Linked DNA regions of Bradyrhizobium diazoefficiens. The protein of the gene in region 2 interacts with the protein of the main gene of each other region in a pairwise test. Links are inferred from orthologs where the notes say so. Each region holds a gene or a part of one and is shown on either strand. Other genes may lie near its edges. The genes, in order: uvrB and uvrA.

Evidence for each region.
Region 1: the proteins of uvrA (region 2) and uvrB interact in binary tests that used the Escherichia coli proteins (3 or more experiments, as listed by UniProt). The link is inferred for Bradyrhizobium diazoefficiens from one-to-one orthologs.

The regions. Positions count from the first base shown.
Region 1 is NZ_CP067102.1:7,262,444-7,269,674, reverse strand. The notes cover bases 2,802-6,260. They hold uvrB (excinuclease ABC subunit UvrB), read right to left. Parts: upstream 5,960-6,260; coding sequence 3,002-5,959; downstream 2,802-3,001. Other genes in these bases: JJC00_RS33790 (hypothetical protein), read right to left, coding at 6,067-6,260; JJC00_RS33800 (hypothetical protein), read left to right, coding at 2,802-2,878. Outside these bases: JJC00_RS33815 (hypothetical protein), read right to left, coding at 142-567; JJC00_RS33810 (hypothetical protein), read right to left, coding at 740-1,651; JJC00_RS33805 (nuclear transport factor 2 family protein), read right to left, coding at 1,894-2,334; more of JJC00_RS33800, read left to right, coding at 2,645-2,801; more of JJC00_RS33790, read right to left, coding at 6,261-6,297; JJC00_RS33785 (hypothetical protein), read right to left, coding at 6,358-6,582; JJC00_RS33780 (LysR substrate-binding domain-containing protein), read right to left, coding at 6,692-7,231. UniProt on the Escherichia coli protein: The UvrABC repair system catalyzes the recognition and processing of DNA lesions. A damage recognition complex composed of 2 UvrA and 2 UvrB subunits scans DNA for abnormalities.
Region 2 is NZ_CP067102.1:4,297,814-4,305,108, forward strand. Bases 1,150-4,672 are described here. They hold uvrA (excinuclease ABC subunit UvrA), read right to left. Parts: upstream 4,326-4,672; coding sequence 1,350-4,325; downstream 1,150-1,349. Other genes in these bases: JJC00_RS20075 (hypothetical protein), read right to left, coding at 1,150-1,242; JJC00_RS20085 (outer membrane protein), read right to left, coding at 4,649-4,672. In the rest of the region: JJC00_RS20055 (DUF5615 family PIN-like protein), read left to right, coding at 1-110; JJC00_RS20065 (DUF433 domain-containing protein), read left to right, coding at 381-602; JJC00_RS20070 (DUF5615 family PIN-like protein), read left to right, coding at 606-950; more of JJC00_RS20075, read right to left, coding at 973-1,149; more of JJC00_RS20085, read right to left, coding at 4,673-5,401; JJC00_RS20090 (outer membrane protein), read right to left, coding at 5,560-6,306; JJC00_RS20095 (outer membrane protein), read right to left, coding at 6,538-7,295. UniProt on the Escherichia coli protein: The UvrABC repair system catalyzes the recognition and processing of DNA lesions. UvrA is an ATPase and a DNA-binding protein. A damage recognition complex composed of 2 UvrA and 2 UvrB subunits scans DNA for abnormalities.

The DNA.
Region 1 (7,231 bases), 3.0 Mb from region 2 along the record:
TCCGTATCCTCGCACTGCCTCGGAGTACTGGATCACAGCTTTCGAGCGGCGCATGTGTGCGCTCATCACGCCCCCATGAATCAAAACCGCCGCGCCCCTTCCGGACCGCGGCGGCTGGTGATGCTTGGTAGGTACGCGCGATCAGCTATTGCGCAGGCCGTCGGCGGCGCGCTTCCACTGGGCGACGTTGTCGGCGATCATGCGGGTCGACTTCATCGCGGCCTGGCTGAGCTGGGCGTAGCCGGAGATCTCGCGCTGGACGCGCTGGCCTTCGGCATGGAGCAGGTCGCGCAGGCTCTCGAGCTCGGAGATCAAATTTTCGATCTCGGCGAGCGAGGTGCCGGCGACGCGCTGGATCAGCGAGTTGACGTTGGTGACGGTGGCTTCCGCGCTCGGATCGAGCGGCGGCGCATCGGTCGTGGTGCCCGCGGCCGGCCGGCGCAGATAGGCGATGTCGTTGCGAACGAAATCGCGGATGCCCGCTTCGACTTCCGTCACGGCGGCGAGGTTGGTGTCGACCGTCTCGGTCTCGGTGGTCTCGGTCTTTTCCGGACGCATGGCGTTCATCGTTATTCCCCTGTTCGCGTTGAGCGCAGCGCGAGTGTCCCCCGCACGACGATGTGTGTCAGGCCGATGCATCAGGGCGTCCGATTTTGACCGCAAAGGGGCCGAGATGCGGCAAGGGCGGACGATTCGGGGGTTTTGCCGTGGCGTATGGTTACGAGACTCTAAATAAGGCTCACCAGCTCTTCTTGAAGCCCGCGGTCAGGCTCTTGTTGATCGCGCCCTGCGAGGTCTCGCCGACCGAGCCGGAGACGGTAACGTTGTCGAACAGCTTCTGCTCGGCGCCGAATTTGCGCAGCCATTTGTCGTCGGTGGTCGACATGGTCTGGCCGGCGGTGATGCTGGTGCCCGTGTCGGTGATCGTCACTTTGGCGGATTGGTCGGTCTCGTAATTGCGGGTGATGTGCCCGCCGACGCCGGGCAGCGCCGTCGTGCCCTGCTGGTTGACGCTGTAGCCGTTCCGAAGCGTCAGCGAATAATCGCTCGACAGCGGCACCGATTTGGTCAGCGACGCTCCGAGCTTGCTCTGCTCGGCGCCGGGATCGATGCGGGCTTCGACCGCGGTTTTGTCCCAGACGGGGCCTGCGCCCGGTGCGGTCGCGGCGGCCCAGGCGCTGCCGGAGGATTGCGGCAGGTTGCCGCCATTGGCGGCCTTCTGCGCCATCAGCTCCGACATCGTGGTCGGCTCTTTCGCGACCGTCATGTCGGCGCCGATGCGGGTATCCCAGAACGACGACACCGACTGCTTCACGGTCACGGCCGAGGAGCCGTTGGCGTTGGCGTTGGCCGACCAGTTCAAGCCGTTATTGGCGGCGGCCTGCGCGCGCTTCTTGGCGGCGATGATGTCGTTGAGCGTGCCGGCGTCGATGGCGAGCTGGCCCCAGTCGAGCTTGTCGACGTCGATGCCTTTGAGCACGTCGGGATCGTTGACATCGGCGGTATCAGCGGCCTCGGCCTCCTCGTCAGGCACGGTGGCGGCGGGGGCGAAGGGCGGAATGATCTGCGCCGACGCCGTCAGCACCGAGCCGAAAATGAATGCAACCGCCAGCGGCAGCCTGGTCCAGCCCAAACCTGTCGTGAATTCCATTGCCTTGCCCGCAACCCAGTTCGCGCACACGATGCGGCGGTATCGTTGCAAAATTATGGCGCATGCCGCGACGGTTTGGAAGCGGCCGGACCTTCAGAATAACGAACCAACGGGCCGCGCGGGAAGGCGCGCGCCCGATGACGAGCGTCTCCACGACGGTGTCCGGCGGGGCTGGAGGCCAGAACGCGTCGTGGGAGCATCAATCGATCGGTCCCGAATTGCGGAGCCCGTTGGTGTCCCCGTCAGCCGACGCCGGTCATCTTTGGCAGATGAATGGCGCGGCCGAGTGCCTGCTCGATCAGGTCAAAAGTGTCGATCAGCACACGCATGCTGATCAGCCGGTCCGCCCTGAACTGGGCGAACTGCGCGACGCGCAAGCTGATCGGCTTGTCGGAATCCAGTGCCGTGAGTGAATAGCGCAGCATCGAGGAGGCGGAATCGACCCCCAGCATGATGCTCTCGCGGTCGAAACGGCGGACGCGGAAATTGTCCGCGAGCTGGCGGATGACCTGGAGCACCGCCGCCTTGCCCTGGCGCGCGCCGAGGAACGGAAACATGTCGATCGGGCCGTAAATTGCCCACTCGACATCCTCGTCGATCAGGGCCTCGATATCCTCGAAGTGCCGGTCGTTGATCGCGCGGTGCAACGCACGCGAGAAACGCCAGAGGCTGTGCTCTGTCATCTTGGGGCGTCCTGAAACTGGCTTGCAAAAACGAAAAGCAACCCCATGCGCAGCAATGCGCGGCGGGGCTTGCTCAATTCATTGGTGTACGAACAAATAGGCGATTTCGGCCGAAACGCAAATCACGTTTTTGCAATGCACAAGTGAGCGCACTTTGTGAGATTTACAATAGAACCCCGCATTTTACCGGTCCCGGTGTTTGCCGCTCCGGTGCGGCGTTTGACGAAGTTCGGTCGAAGCAAGCGCTGTTGGAACCGCGATGCGCGCGTGCTCGTTGAGAGGCCGACATTCATTTGGAGACATCGATCCCATGACACGTCCGCACATCGTTCTCGCCGCCGTCCTGCTCTCGCTGGCCGCGGCACCCGTCGCCAACGCCAAGGGCTGCATTAAGGGCGCCGTCGTCGGCGGCGTCGCCGGCCATTATGCCGGCCATCACGGCATGCTCGGCGCCGCCGCCGGCTGCCTCTACGGTCGCCACCACGCCAAGGAGCAGGACAAGCAGCAGCAACAGCAGAGCCAGAGCGGACAGGGGAAGTTGTAGGCCACTGTCATTCCGGGGCGCGCGAAAGCGCGAACCCGGAATCTATTCCGCTCCTTGTTCAGGCACCGGAAATGGGGCGCGAGCCATCTCAACACCGCGACTCCGCCCTCAGTGACCAGCGTCCTACCTCTTCTTCCACCCACCCCGTCGCCCCGGCATCCCACCCGTCGACTTCGGCGTAGGCCCGAACTCCGGTCCTGACTGCCGCGAGTCCGTCGGCTGGATGATCCGGCTCGTGCTGCCGAACGGCTTTGACGGCAGACTCGGGCTCTCGCGGTAGGGCAGGGATTCCGGGCCGTGCATCTCGTCGAGGTGCGGCTTGTGCACCTTTGAGCCGCTGCTGCTGCCACCTCCGCTCGCCTTCAGCGAGGAGCTCACGGTCTTTTTCTTCATGGCGCTAACTGGCAAGTTGGCGGCGTCGCCGTACTTCTTCGTCCCCGCATAGGCGCCGGCCTTGCCTGCGACGGTGCGCTGCTTGGCGGTGGGGTCGTCGACCACGGCGAGCTCGGTCGCGCGCAGGCGCTTGACTTCGTCGCGCAGGCGGGCGGCTTCCTCAAAATTCAGATCGGCGGCGGCCTCGCGCATCCGCGTCTCGAGATCGGCGAGCACGGCTTCAAAGTTGTGGCCGATCGAGATGACGTCGTCGGTCATGTCATGGCCGCCGACCTCGACCAGCACGTGGTCACGCTCGTAGACGGAATTGAGGATGTCGCCGATCTGCTTCTTGACGCTCTCCGGCGTGATGCCGTTGGCGGTGTTGTACTCGACCTGTTTTTCGCGGCGGCGGTTGGTCTCGGCGATGGCGCGCTCCATCGACCCGGTCATCTGGTCGGCATAGAGGATCACCTTGCCGTCGACGTTGCGCGCAGCGCGGCCGATGGTCTGGATCAGCGAGGTCTCGCTGCGCAGAAAACCTTCCTTGTCGGCGTCCAGAATCGCGACCAGCGCGCATTCGGGAATGTCGAGGCCTTCGCGCAACAGGTTGATGCCGACCAGCGCATCGAAGGCGCCGAGGCGGAGATCCCTGATGATCTCGATGCGCTCGATGGTGTCGATATCGGAGTGCATGTAGCGGACGCGAATGCCCTGCTCATGCAGATATTCGGTGAGGTCCTCCGCCATGCGTTTTGTCAGCACGGTGATCAGCGAGCGATAGCCGGCCTGGGCGGTGGCACGGACCTCGCCGACGAGATCGTCGACCTGGGTGCGGGCGGGGCGGATATTGACCGGCGGATCGATCAGGCCGGTGGGGCGAATGACCTGCTCGACGAACACGCCGCCGCTTTCGTTCAGCTCCCAGCCGCCGGGCGTCGCCGACACCGCGACCGTCTGCGGCCGCATCATGTCCCATTCCTCGAAGCGGAGCGGGCGGTTGTCCATGCACGACGGCAGACGGAAGCCGTATTCGGCGAGCGTTGCCTTGCGGCGGAAGTCGCCGCGGAACATACCGCCGATCTGCGGCACGGTGACGTGACTCTCGTCGGCGAACACCAGGGCGTTGTCGGGGACATATTCGAACAGCGTCGGCGGCGGCTCGCCGGGCAGGCGCCCGGTGAGGTAGCGCGAATAGTTCTCGATGCCGGCGCAACTTCCTGTCGCCTCCATCATCTCGAGGTCGAAGGTGGTGCGCTGCTCCAGCCGTTGCGCCTCCAGCAGGCGCCCCTGGTCGTGGAGCTGGTCGAGCCGCATCTTCAATTCGGACTTGATCGATTTGATCGCCTGCACCAGCGTCGGGCGCGGCGTCACATAGTGCGAATTGGCGTACATCTTGATGAATTCGAGCTCGTCCTGCTTGTGGCCGGTGAGCGGATCGAACTCCTCGATGTTCTCGATGGTGTCGCCGAACAGGTTCACGCGCCAGGCGCGGTCCTCATAGTGCGCCGGGAAGATGTCGATGACGTCGCCGCGCACGCGAAAGGTGCCGCGGCTGAAATCGGCCTGCGTGCGCTTGTACTGGAGCGCGACGAGATCGGCGATCAGCTGGCGCTGGTCGATGCGCTCGCCCTTCTTCAGCGCGAAGGTCATCGCGGTGTAGGTCTCGACCGAGCCGATACCGTAGATGCAGGACACGGAGGCGACGATGATGACGTCGTCGCGTTCGAGCAGCGCGCGCGTCGCCGAGTGGCGCATGCGGTCGATCTGCTCGTTGATCGACGAGTCCTTCTCGATATAGGTGTCGGTGCGCGGGACATACGCTTCCGGTTGGTAATAGTCGTAATAGCTGACGAAATACTCGACCGCGTTGTCCGGAAAAAAGCTCTTGAACTCGCCATAAAGCTGAGCGGCGAGCGTCTTGTTCGGCGCCAGGATGATGGCGGGACGCTGCGTCGCCTCGATCACCTTGGCCATAGTGTAGGTCTTGCCCGAGCCGGTGACCCCGAGCAGCACTTGCGAACGGTCGTTGCGCTGGATGCCTTCGACGAGTTCGGCGATCGCGGTCGGCTGGTCGCCGCGCGGCTGGTACGGTGACTTGATCTCGAAGCGCACGCCACCTTCGGACTTCTCCGGGCGCGGCGGCCGATGCGGGGTCCACACTTTCGTGGAGCCGTCATCCCTGCGGAACTCCGGCCGGCCCTCGCGGATCAGCGATTCCAGTGCGTCGGCGGTCGCCTTGACGCCGAGCGCCTCCATCTTGGTGCGCGGCGGACGCGCCAGCGCCTCGGCGTCGTCCTCCTCGGTGGGAAGGCCGAGCTGCCGGGCCAGTTCCGGATCGAGCGTCGGGATCGTAGCCGCGGTTCCGTAATTGGCCTGCGGCGCCTCGTCGAAGCCGCCGCCCTCCCGCGGTTGCGGATCTGGCCGCAGCGGCACCGGCCGATCCTGCGGAAATTCCTTCGGGGTCGAGGCGCGTGCCCGATGTGCGGCGGCCTCGCCGCCGGAGCGGCGGTCGCGCGAATTATCCGGCGGCGGCTGAAGGCCAGTGCCCGATCCAAGCCCGGCATCGCCGCGATTGATCGCGGGATTGAGCAATTCGGCCAGCGCCGGCCCGATCGGCTGCACATCGGGGCGGTGCGCCTTCGAGTTGGGTGCCTTGTTAGCTGCCTTGGATTTGGGGGATTTTGGGGGAGCAGGTTTCTTCGCCATGCCCCGAATATGGGACGAGTCCGTCGCCCAGAAAAGAGCGAAAGCCCGCCTGTGCGCAGGCTGCTGACAGCAAGTTGGCAGCAGGCCTTGGTTCAGTGGCCTTGCGACTACGCCGCCGGCAGTGGCCCGTCGCCGTCCACGACCGTCAGGCGTGGCTCGAGGATGTCGAGATGGATTCCGCCGCAATCGGTGCAGCGCATCGTCCAGTACTCGCACCCGGCGCGGCCGCCGATCACACGGAGCACCGTGAGATCGCCGTCGCATTCGGGGCATATCGCCAGCACCTTGCGCGAATAAATCCGCGGCCGCGCCGTGTCGTCGCATTCGATGACTGACATAAACCGGTGTCCCCCCTGTTACGCCACGCTGTCGTTCAGTTTTGTTGCCGTCTCGGCGGTCTATTCGTCGCTGTCGTCGGCGCGCCGGCGGAAGCGATCGATGTGATGCTTGGCGTCTTCGATCGCGGCGTCGGGATCGGGCCAGGCGAAGCCGACTTCCATGGCCGGAAACAGCACGCCATCGATGGCAACCGGGCTGAAATCGGCGCGCCGGATCCGGGCGTGCCACAGTCCCTTGCCAGCTTCGAAGGATTCGATGTCAAAGCCGTCGTAAATGGTCGTCATTGGTAGTCCCCAAATACTCTCTTGTCGGAGGGTTAGAGGACCACGTTTGCGGATTTCACAATGTGAAGCCGTTCACAAGCCGCCGGCTTTTTCACCGAAAGGGTGATGGTCAGTTCCGTGCGGCGGCGCGCCCGGACCGCCGCGGCCGGACCGCGGGTTCCGCGGCGGAACGCATGATCCAGCGGCGGAACGCGGCAAAATCGCGCTGTTCGGTTTGAAAACTGCGATAGAGCAGATACCAGCGCATGCCCTTGGGCACCGAGAGGTCGAATGGCGCGACCAGGCGTCCCGCGGCGAGGTCGTCGTCGATATAGGGCCGGATGCCCATGGCAATGCCGAGCCCGTCGGCGGCGGCCTGGAGTGCCTGGCCGTAGAACTGGAACTCTGGCCCGCGTGCGTTGATGCGAGCAAGGTTCGCGGCCTTGAGCCAGATCGGCCAGTCCTCCGGCGAATGCGTGACGCGGATCAGGCCGGGCCCTCTGAGATCGGCCGGCCGCTTCAGGCCATTGGCGAGGCGGGGCACGCAGACCGGGGTGAGGTCGCCCGCGAACAGCGGTTCGGCGACGAGCCCCGGCCAGTCGCCGGTGCCGAGCTTGATGCCGCAGCTCCAGTCCTCTCCGAACGGCACCTCGGCACCGCCGGTGGTGAA
Region 2 (7,295 bases):
TCGGCAACATCGACAATCGGGCGCTGATCCGCCAGTTTCTGGGCGCCATGCCGCAAATTGTCGAAGCCGTCGCGCGGGGCGAGGCGGTTATTGAATTCGTGGGGAGCTAGCGAGACTCACCGCAGCTTGCGCACGTGAACGTTGATGTCGAGATCAATGTTGCTGACGCATGCCGCAGCCCCTCGACATCCTCATCCCTGACACGCCGAAAGCCGAAGCGATCGGCGACGTCGTTGATGGTGCGGAGGAACCAGGGAAAGCTATCGACGAGCGTGCCGTCGAGGTCGAAGATGGCGAGGGAGTAGGGCATGGAGGATGGTTTTGGAGTTCGCTGACAAGCGGGACGTGGCGTGCTATATTTGGCAAATGCGAGGATAGCCATGCGGCACGAGCGTATTGAAATCAACCCGGCGATCATGGACGGCAAACCTGTCATCCGCGGGACGCGTGTGCCGGTCGAATTGGTGTTGCGCGAGCTCGGAGCCGGCATGACCCCCGAGGTCATCATGGCGGAGCATCCGCGGCTGACGGCCGATGATATTCGGGCAGCCCAGGCCTTCGCGGCCGATTATTTGGCCGACGAAGAGATCATTTATCGTTGAATCGTGCGCTGGCTCGCAGATGAATGCATCACAGTCTCTCGAGCGCTGCGGGCGGCCGGTCATGACGTACTCTATATCGCCGAATTTGCAGCCAGTCTGAGCGATGTGGAGGTCATCGCGCTGGCGTCCCAACAGGGACGCCTTCTGCTTACTGCCGACAAAGATTTCGGCGAGCTTGTTTTCCGCCGGGGTCAAGCCGTTCCAGGCCTGATCTTGCTCCGCGTCGATCCGGGCAGTGGGCCACTGTTACGAGCACGGCTTCTAGAGGCCGTCGATCGGTTCGGCCAAGGGCTTTTCGGGCGTTATATTGTGATTGACGAGGTTCGGCTCCGATCCCGTCTGTTGTAGCGTTGCTCTGAGCCAAGGCGCGTCACCGCAGTTTGCGCACGTGAACATTGATGTCGAGATCAATGGTGCTAACGCAAGTCTGCGTGGTGCGATGCGAGCCACCCTCGTACCAACGGCCTCCGCGTGCCCGGGCCGCGCTGACGTTGGCGAGCTTCAGGCATCGCCATTGCGGCAGTGGCCCGCTGCTTTCGCCGGCAAATTGCCAAGCCAGCACGGCTTCCTGACCGCTCCTGTTGGTGCCGATGATATGCGGGCAAAGCTCGCGATGGCGACCCTCGTAGACGCAGGTCACTTGCTGTTCGGCAAGAACGCGTTGCGGAAGAGTGTGTAGGTTCGGCTGGGCATCGCGGACACTCGCAAGTTTCGTCCCGAAGTCCCACGGACGAGACCATCGAACCTTTACTCCGCCGCCTCGCTCGTGCTCCGCCGCTTCGGCTTCCGCGCCTTCTTCAGCACCGGCTCCAGGAACTTGCCGGTATAGCTCCGCTGCGCTTTCACGATGTCCTCCGGCGGGCCCCAGGCGACGATTTCGCCGCCGCCGTCGCCGCCTTCGGGGCCGAGGTCGATGACCCAGTCGGCCGTCTTGATGACTTCGAGATTGTGCTCGATGACGACGACCGTGTTGCCTTGCGCGACCAACTCGTGCAGCACCTCCAGCAGCTTCTTGACGTCGTGGAAGTGCAGGCCGGTGGTCGGCTCGTCCAGAATGTAGAGCGTGCGGCCGGTGGCGCGCTTGGACAATTCCTTGGCGAGCTTGACGCGCTGGGCTTCGCCGCCCGAGAGCGTCGTCGCCTGCTGGCCGACATGGATGTAGTCGAGGCCGACGCGGTGCAGGGTCTGGAAGGTCTCGCGCACGCGCGGCACCGCCTTGAAGAACTCGGCGGCTTCCTCGACGGTCATGTCGAGCACATCGGCGATGCTCTTGCCCTTGAACAGGACTTCCAGCGTCTCGCGGTTGTAGCGCTTGCCCTTGCAGACGTCGCAAGTGACGTAGACGTCCGGCAGGAAGTGCATCTCGATCTTGATGACGCCGTCGCCCTGGCAGGCCTCGCAGCGACCGCCCTTGACGTTGAAGGAGAAACGGCCGGGCTCGTAGCCGCGCGCCTTGGCTTCGGGCAGTCCTGCAAACCACTCGCGGATCGGCGTGAAGGCGCCGGTATAGGTTGCGGGGTTCGAGCGCGGGGTGCGGCCGATTGGCGACTGGTCGATGTCGATGATCTTGTCGATATGCTCGAGACCCTCGATGCGGTCGTGCGGGGCTGCGCCTTCGCTGGCGTTGTTCAGCTTGCGGGCGATGGCCTTGTAGAGCGTGTCGATCAGCAGCGTCGACTTGCCGCCGCCGGAGACGCCGGTGACGGCGGTGAACAGGCCGAGCGGAATTTCCGCCGTGACGTTCTTGAGGTTATTGCCGCGCGCGTTCACCACCTTGATGGTGCGGCGATGGTTCGGCGGACGCCGCTCCGGCACCTCGACCTCAAGCTCGCCGGTGAGATATTTGCCGGTCAGCGATTTCGGGTTGCGCATGATCTCGGCGGGCGTGCCTTCGGCAATGATGTGGCCGCCATGCATGCCGGCGCCGGGGCCGATGTCGAGCACGTGGTCGGCCAGCAGAATGGCATCCTCGTCATGTTCGACCACGATCACGGTGTTGCCGAGGTCGCGAAGCCGCTTGAGGGTGTCGAGCAGGCGCGCGTTGTCGCGCTGGTGCAGGCCGATCGACGGCTCGTCCAGCACGTAGAGCACGCCCGTCAGGCCCGAGCCGATCTGCGAGGCCAGGCGGATGCGCTGGCTCTCGCCGCCGGACAGCGTGCCGGAGGAGCGGGAGAGGGTGAGATAGTTGAGGCCGACGTCGAGCAGGAAGGTGAGGCGTTCGCGGATCTCCTTGAGGATGCGTCCGGCAATCTCGTTCTGCTGCGCGTTCAGCGCTTCCGGCACAGTTTCGAACCACGCGCCGGCGCCCTTGACGGACAGCTCAGAAATCTCGCCGATATGCTTGCCGCCGATTCTGACGCAGAGCGCCTCGGGCTTGAGCCGGAAACCGTTGCAGGCGCCGCAGGGCACGTCGTGGAAGTATTTCGCCAGCTCCTCGCGCGCCCACTCGCTCTCGGTTTCGCGGTAGCGGCGGTTGATATTGGTGATGACGCCTTCGAACGGCTTCTTGGTGTCGTAGGAACGGACGCCGTCCTCGTAGGAGAACTTGATCTCGTCCTCGCCGGAGCCATGGAGGATCGCGTCTCTCGTCTTCTTGGGCAGATCCTTCCACTTGCTGGTCAGCGTGAACTTGTAGTGCTTGCCGAGCGCGGTCAGCGTCTGCGTGTAATAGGGCGACGACGATTTGGCCCAGGGCGCGATCGCGCCCTTGCCGATCGCGAGCTCCTTGTCGGGGATGACGAGGTCTTCATCGACATGCTGCTCGACGCCGAGGCCGCCGCAGGCCGGGCACGCGCCGTAGGGGTTGTTGAACGAGAACAGGCGCGGCTCGATCTCGGGGATGGTGAAGCCGGACACTGGACAGGCAAACTTTTCCGAGAACAGGATCCGCTCGGGGCCGCTCTTGTCGTGGATTTTTGCGGTCTTCTTTTTCTCCTCGACCGGCGCCGCCGCAGGCGCGTCGGCAAACTCGACCACGGCGAGGCCCTCGGCGAGCTTCAGTGCGGTCTCAAAACTTTCGGCGAGGCGCTGGCCGATGTCGGCGCGCACCACGATGCGGTCGACGACGACGTCGATGTCGTGCGGGAATTTCTTGTCGAGAACAGGCGCTTCCGCAAGCTCGTAAAAGGTGCCGTCGATCTTGACGCGCTGAAAGCCCTTCTTGAGCCATTCGGCAAGCTCTTTGCGGTACTCGCCCTTGCGGCCACGCACGACAGGCGCGAGCAGATAGAGGCGAGTGCCTTCGGGCAGCGCCAGCACGCGGTCGACCATCTGCGAGACGGTCTGGCTCTCGATCGGAAGTCCGGTCGCGGGCGAATAGGGCACGCCGACGCGCGCCCAGAGCAGGCGCATGTAGTCGTAAATCTCTGTGACGGTGCCGACGGTGGAGCGCGGGTTCTTCGACGTCGTCTTCTGTTCGATCGAGATTGCCGGCGACAGGCCGTCGATCTGGTCGACATCAGGCTTCTGCATCATCTCCAGGAACTGGCGTGCATAGGCCGAGAGCGACTCGACATAGCGGCGCTGGCCTTCGGCGTAGATGGTGTCGAAGGCGAGCGACGATTTGCCGGAGCCGGAGAGGCCGGTGAACACCACGAGCTTGTCGCGGGGAATCTCGACGTCGATGTTCTTGAGGTTGTGCTCGCGCGCGCCACGGATCGTAATTGCGCGCAGGTGTGACCCCGCGTTCTGCTGTTGGCGCTTCGCCTTGATCACTTCATCCATCCGAGTTGCCCTCAAGGAATCCCAAAGGTGCGCGATCGCGCCGACGTAAAAGGCGCGCTTCGCCGGAACCGGGATCGGCGCCGATGGGGTTGCGAGCGAACGTAGGAAGAACGGAGACGGATTTCTAGTGCGACTTGCGAATCGTCAACGGATTGTTGGCGCGCTGGCGGGACTTGGCAGCAGGTCTTGCAGCAGCTGCGTCGTCCGGAACAAGCGAAGGGCCGGCCGCGAGGCCGGCCCTTCGTTCACCATTGACTGCGGACCTTGGGGAATCCGCAGATGGGGAGGACCTTGGAGGGAGTCCTCCGGAGTTCGTAGCTGGCTCAGTATTTGGCGACGACCGGGCCGCCCCAGCGGTAGTTGACGCGGATCAGCCCGATATCGACGTCCTGGCCAATCCGCTCGGTGCGTCCCGGCGGAACGAGGATACTGCTGGCGAGATCGCCGCCGTGATGGCCGAGGAACAGATGGTCGTACTCACCGCCGATCGACCAGTTCTCCGCAAAGGCGTATTCCACGCCGAAGCCCGCGCTGTAGCCCCAGCGGGTCTGGCTGAGCGTGTTGGACACGACGCCGACGCCCGGAATGAACTCGTCGTATTTGTCGTGCGCGACGGCGGCGCCGGCCTTGCCGTAGAACAGCAGGCTGTTCACGGTGTAGCCGAGCTGGCCGGTGAACAGACCAAAGCTGTCGATCCTGGTCCGGTTGTTCAGGGGCGCCAGCACCAGGCTGACATTGTTGCCTTTGAAGTCGGCCCAGTTACCCTGGGCTTCGACGCCGAGAACCCAGTGCGCCTTCTGCCAGCGATAGCCGAGCTGGGCACCGACCGTGCCGCCGCTGGCATTGTGGCAGCCTTCGCCGACGGCCGGATCGATCGGAACACCGCTGACGGCAACAACGCTCCAGCAGGCATGGCCGAGGCCGCCGCCACCATTGATGCCGCCGTAAACGCCGGTCCATTCGAGGGCGGCTAGCGGTGCCACCGGCGCCTTATAGAGCGGGAGATCCGCGGCACCGGCCGGCGCGACTGCGCCGAGTGCGAACAAGCCGACCGCGGCCAGCGCGCAAGTTTTCATGTCAGATCCCCAACTCGCTCAAGCAATTCGCGAGCGCAATGCGTGCGCCCTACGATTCCTTGACGGTTCGGCGCGCCGGGCCGCGAAAACAAAAAGGCCGGCACAAGGCCGGCCTTTCGTAACGATGTGACGCAGGTGGCGAAGATCAGTACTTCAGCTCAGTACTTGGCGACGACCGGGCCACCGAAGGTGTAGTTCAGGCGGACGGTGCCCATATCCACATCCTGCTTGATGCTGTCCGTGCGGAAGGGCAGGCCAAACGCAGTGAAGCTGTCGCTGTGCTTGCCCATGAACAGGTGGTCGTATTCGATCGCCACCGACCAGTTCGGCGCGAAACCGAACTCGATGCCCGTGCCGACGACGCCACCCCAACGGGTCTCGGTCGCCTCGCCGAACGTGACGCCGGCCAGAGTGCCGCTGAACTTGTTGTGGGTGACGGCCGCGCCGCCCTTCACGTACCAGAGCACGTTGTTCCAAGCGTAACCGACTTGACCGGTGAAGAGGCCGATGGCGTCGATCTTGGTATTGTTCACCAGCGGGAAAAAAGCGGCCGGCGTGCTTGTGTTCGAGCCCTTCAGATCAGCCCAATCACCCTGCGCTTCGACGCCGAACACCCAAGCGGCGGACTGCCACCGATAACCGATTTGACCGCCGGCGAGAGCGCCGGTCGCATCATGGCAACCCTCGCTCGTCGTGGGGACGGCAGCACCGCCGACGCTGGTCGTGTCCCAGCAATTGTGGCTCGAGCCGCCACCGGCATTGGCGCCGATGTAGAAGCCGGTCCAATTGTAGACGGAAGCCACGGCCACCGGAGCCTTGGTGTAGGGGCGAGCCGCCAGATCGGCAGCCGAAGCGGCGCCAGTGAGGGCGAGCAGACAGGCCGAAGCCAAGAAAATCTTTTTCATATTCAACAAATCCCAGTCCCAGTTTCTGTTTTGGACTTCCGTGCGTCGGAAGCAGAATCGGACGCTGTGGTCCAACTGATGACGTGCTTACACGATTGAAGCCGCAAGTTGCGTCTCCCAAAAGTCACAACGGGTGCAAAATGTGGCATTCGCTGACCTAAAGTTCCCATCGGGAACCAGCAACAAAAAGGCCGGCACAAGGCCGGCCTTTCTCGAATGATTTCAGGGGGATCAGTACTTCGCGATCATCGGGCCGCCCCAGCGGTAGTTCAGGCGGACGAGGCCCATATCGACGTCCTGGCCGATCCGTTCGGTCTGGACGAAAGCCCCGCCCAAGGTGAAATCGACGTTACGATGGCCAAGGAAAATGTGGTCGTACTCGACGCCAACCGACCAGTTCGGGGTGAAGCCAAATTCGAGACCTGCGCCAACCGTTCCGCCCCATCGAGTTTCGCGGGCCGAACCAAAGATGCCGCCTGCACCCACGAATCCAGGTGCGACGGCGAGGTCGTACTTGTCGGCCACGACCGCGCCGCCGCCTTTCACGTAGACCAAGACGTTGTTCCACGCATAGCCGATTTGGCCTGTAATCAGGCCGAAGGCATCGATCCTTGAACGGTTCTCCTGACCCAGGGCCGTCGGGCTAATATTGCTTCCGCTGAAGTCCGCCCAGTTGCCTTGGCCTTCGAAGCCAAACACCCACTGGCTGGACTGCCAGCGATAGCCGACCTGGCCACCCACCGTGCCGCCGGTTGCGTTATGGCAGCCGTCGGTGATCAGCGCGCCTGCTACCGGCGTCACGAAGTCCCAGCAATTGCGGCTCGATCCGCCACCGCCGTTGATGCCGATGTAGAAGCCGCTCCAGTCGTAGATGGTGGCGATCATCGGCGCCGGCGCTTTGGTGTAGGGACGCGCCGCAAGATCCGCCGCGCTCGCGGGCGCGGACAGGCCAAACACAACCATACCGATAGTACTAAACAGAATTTTCT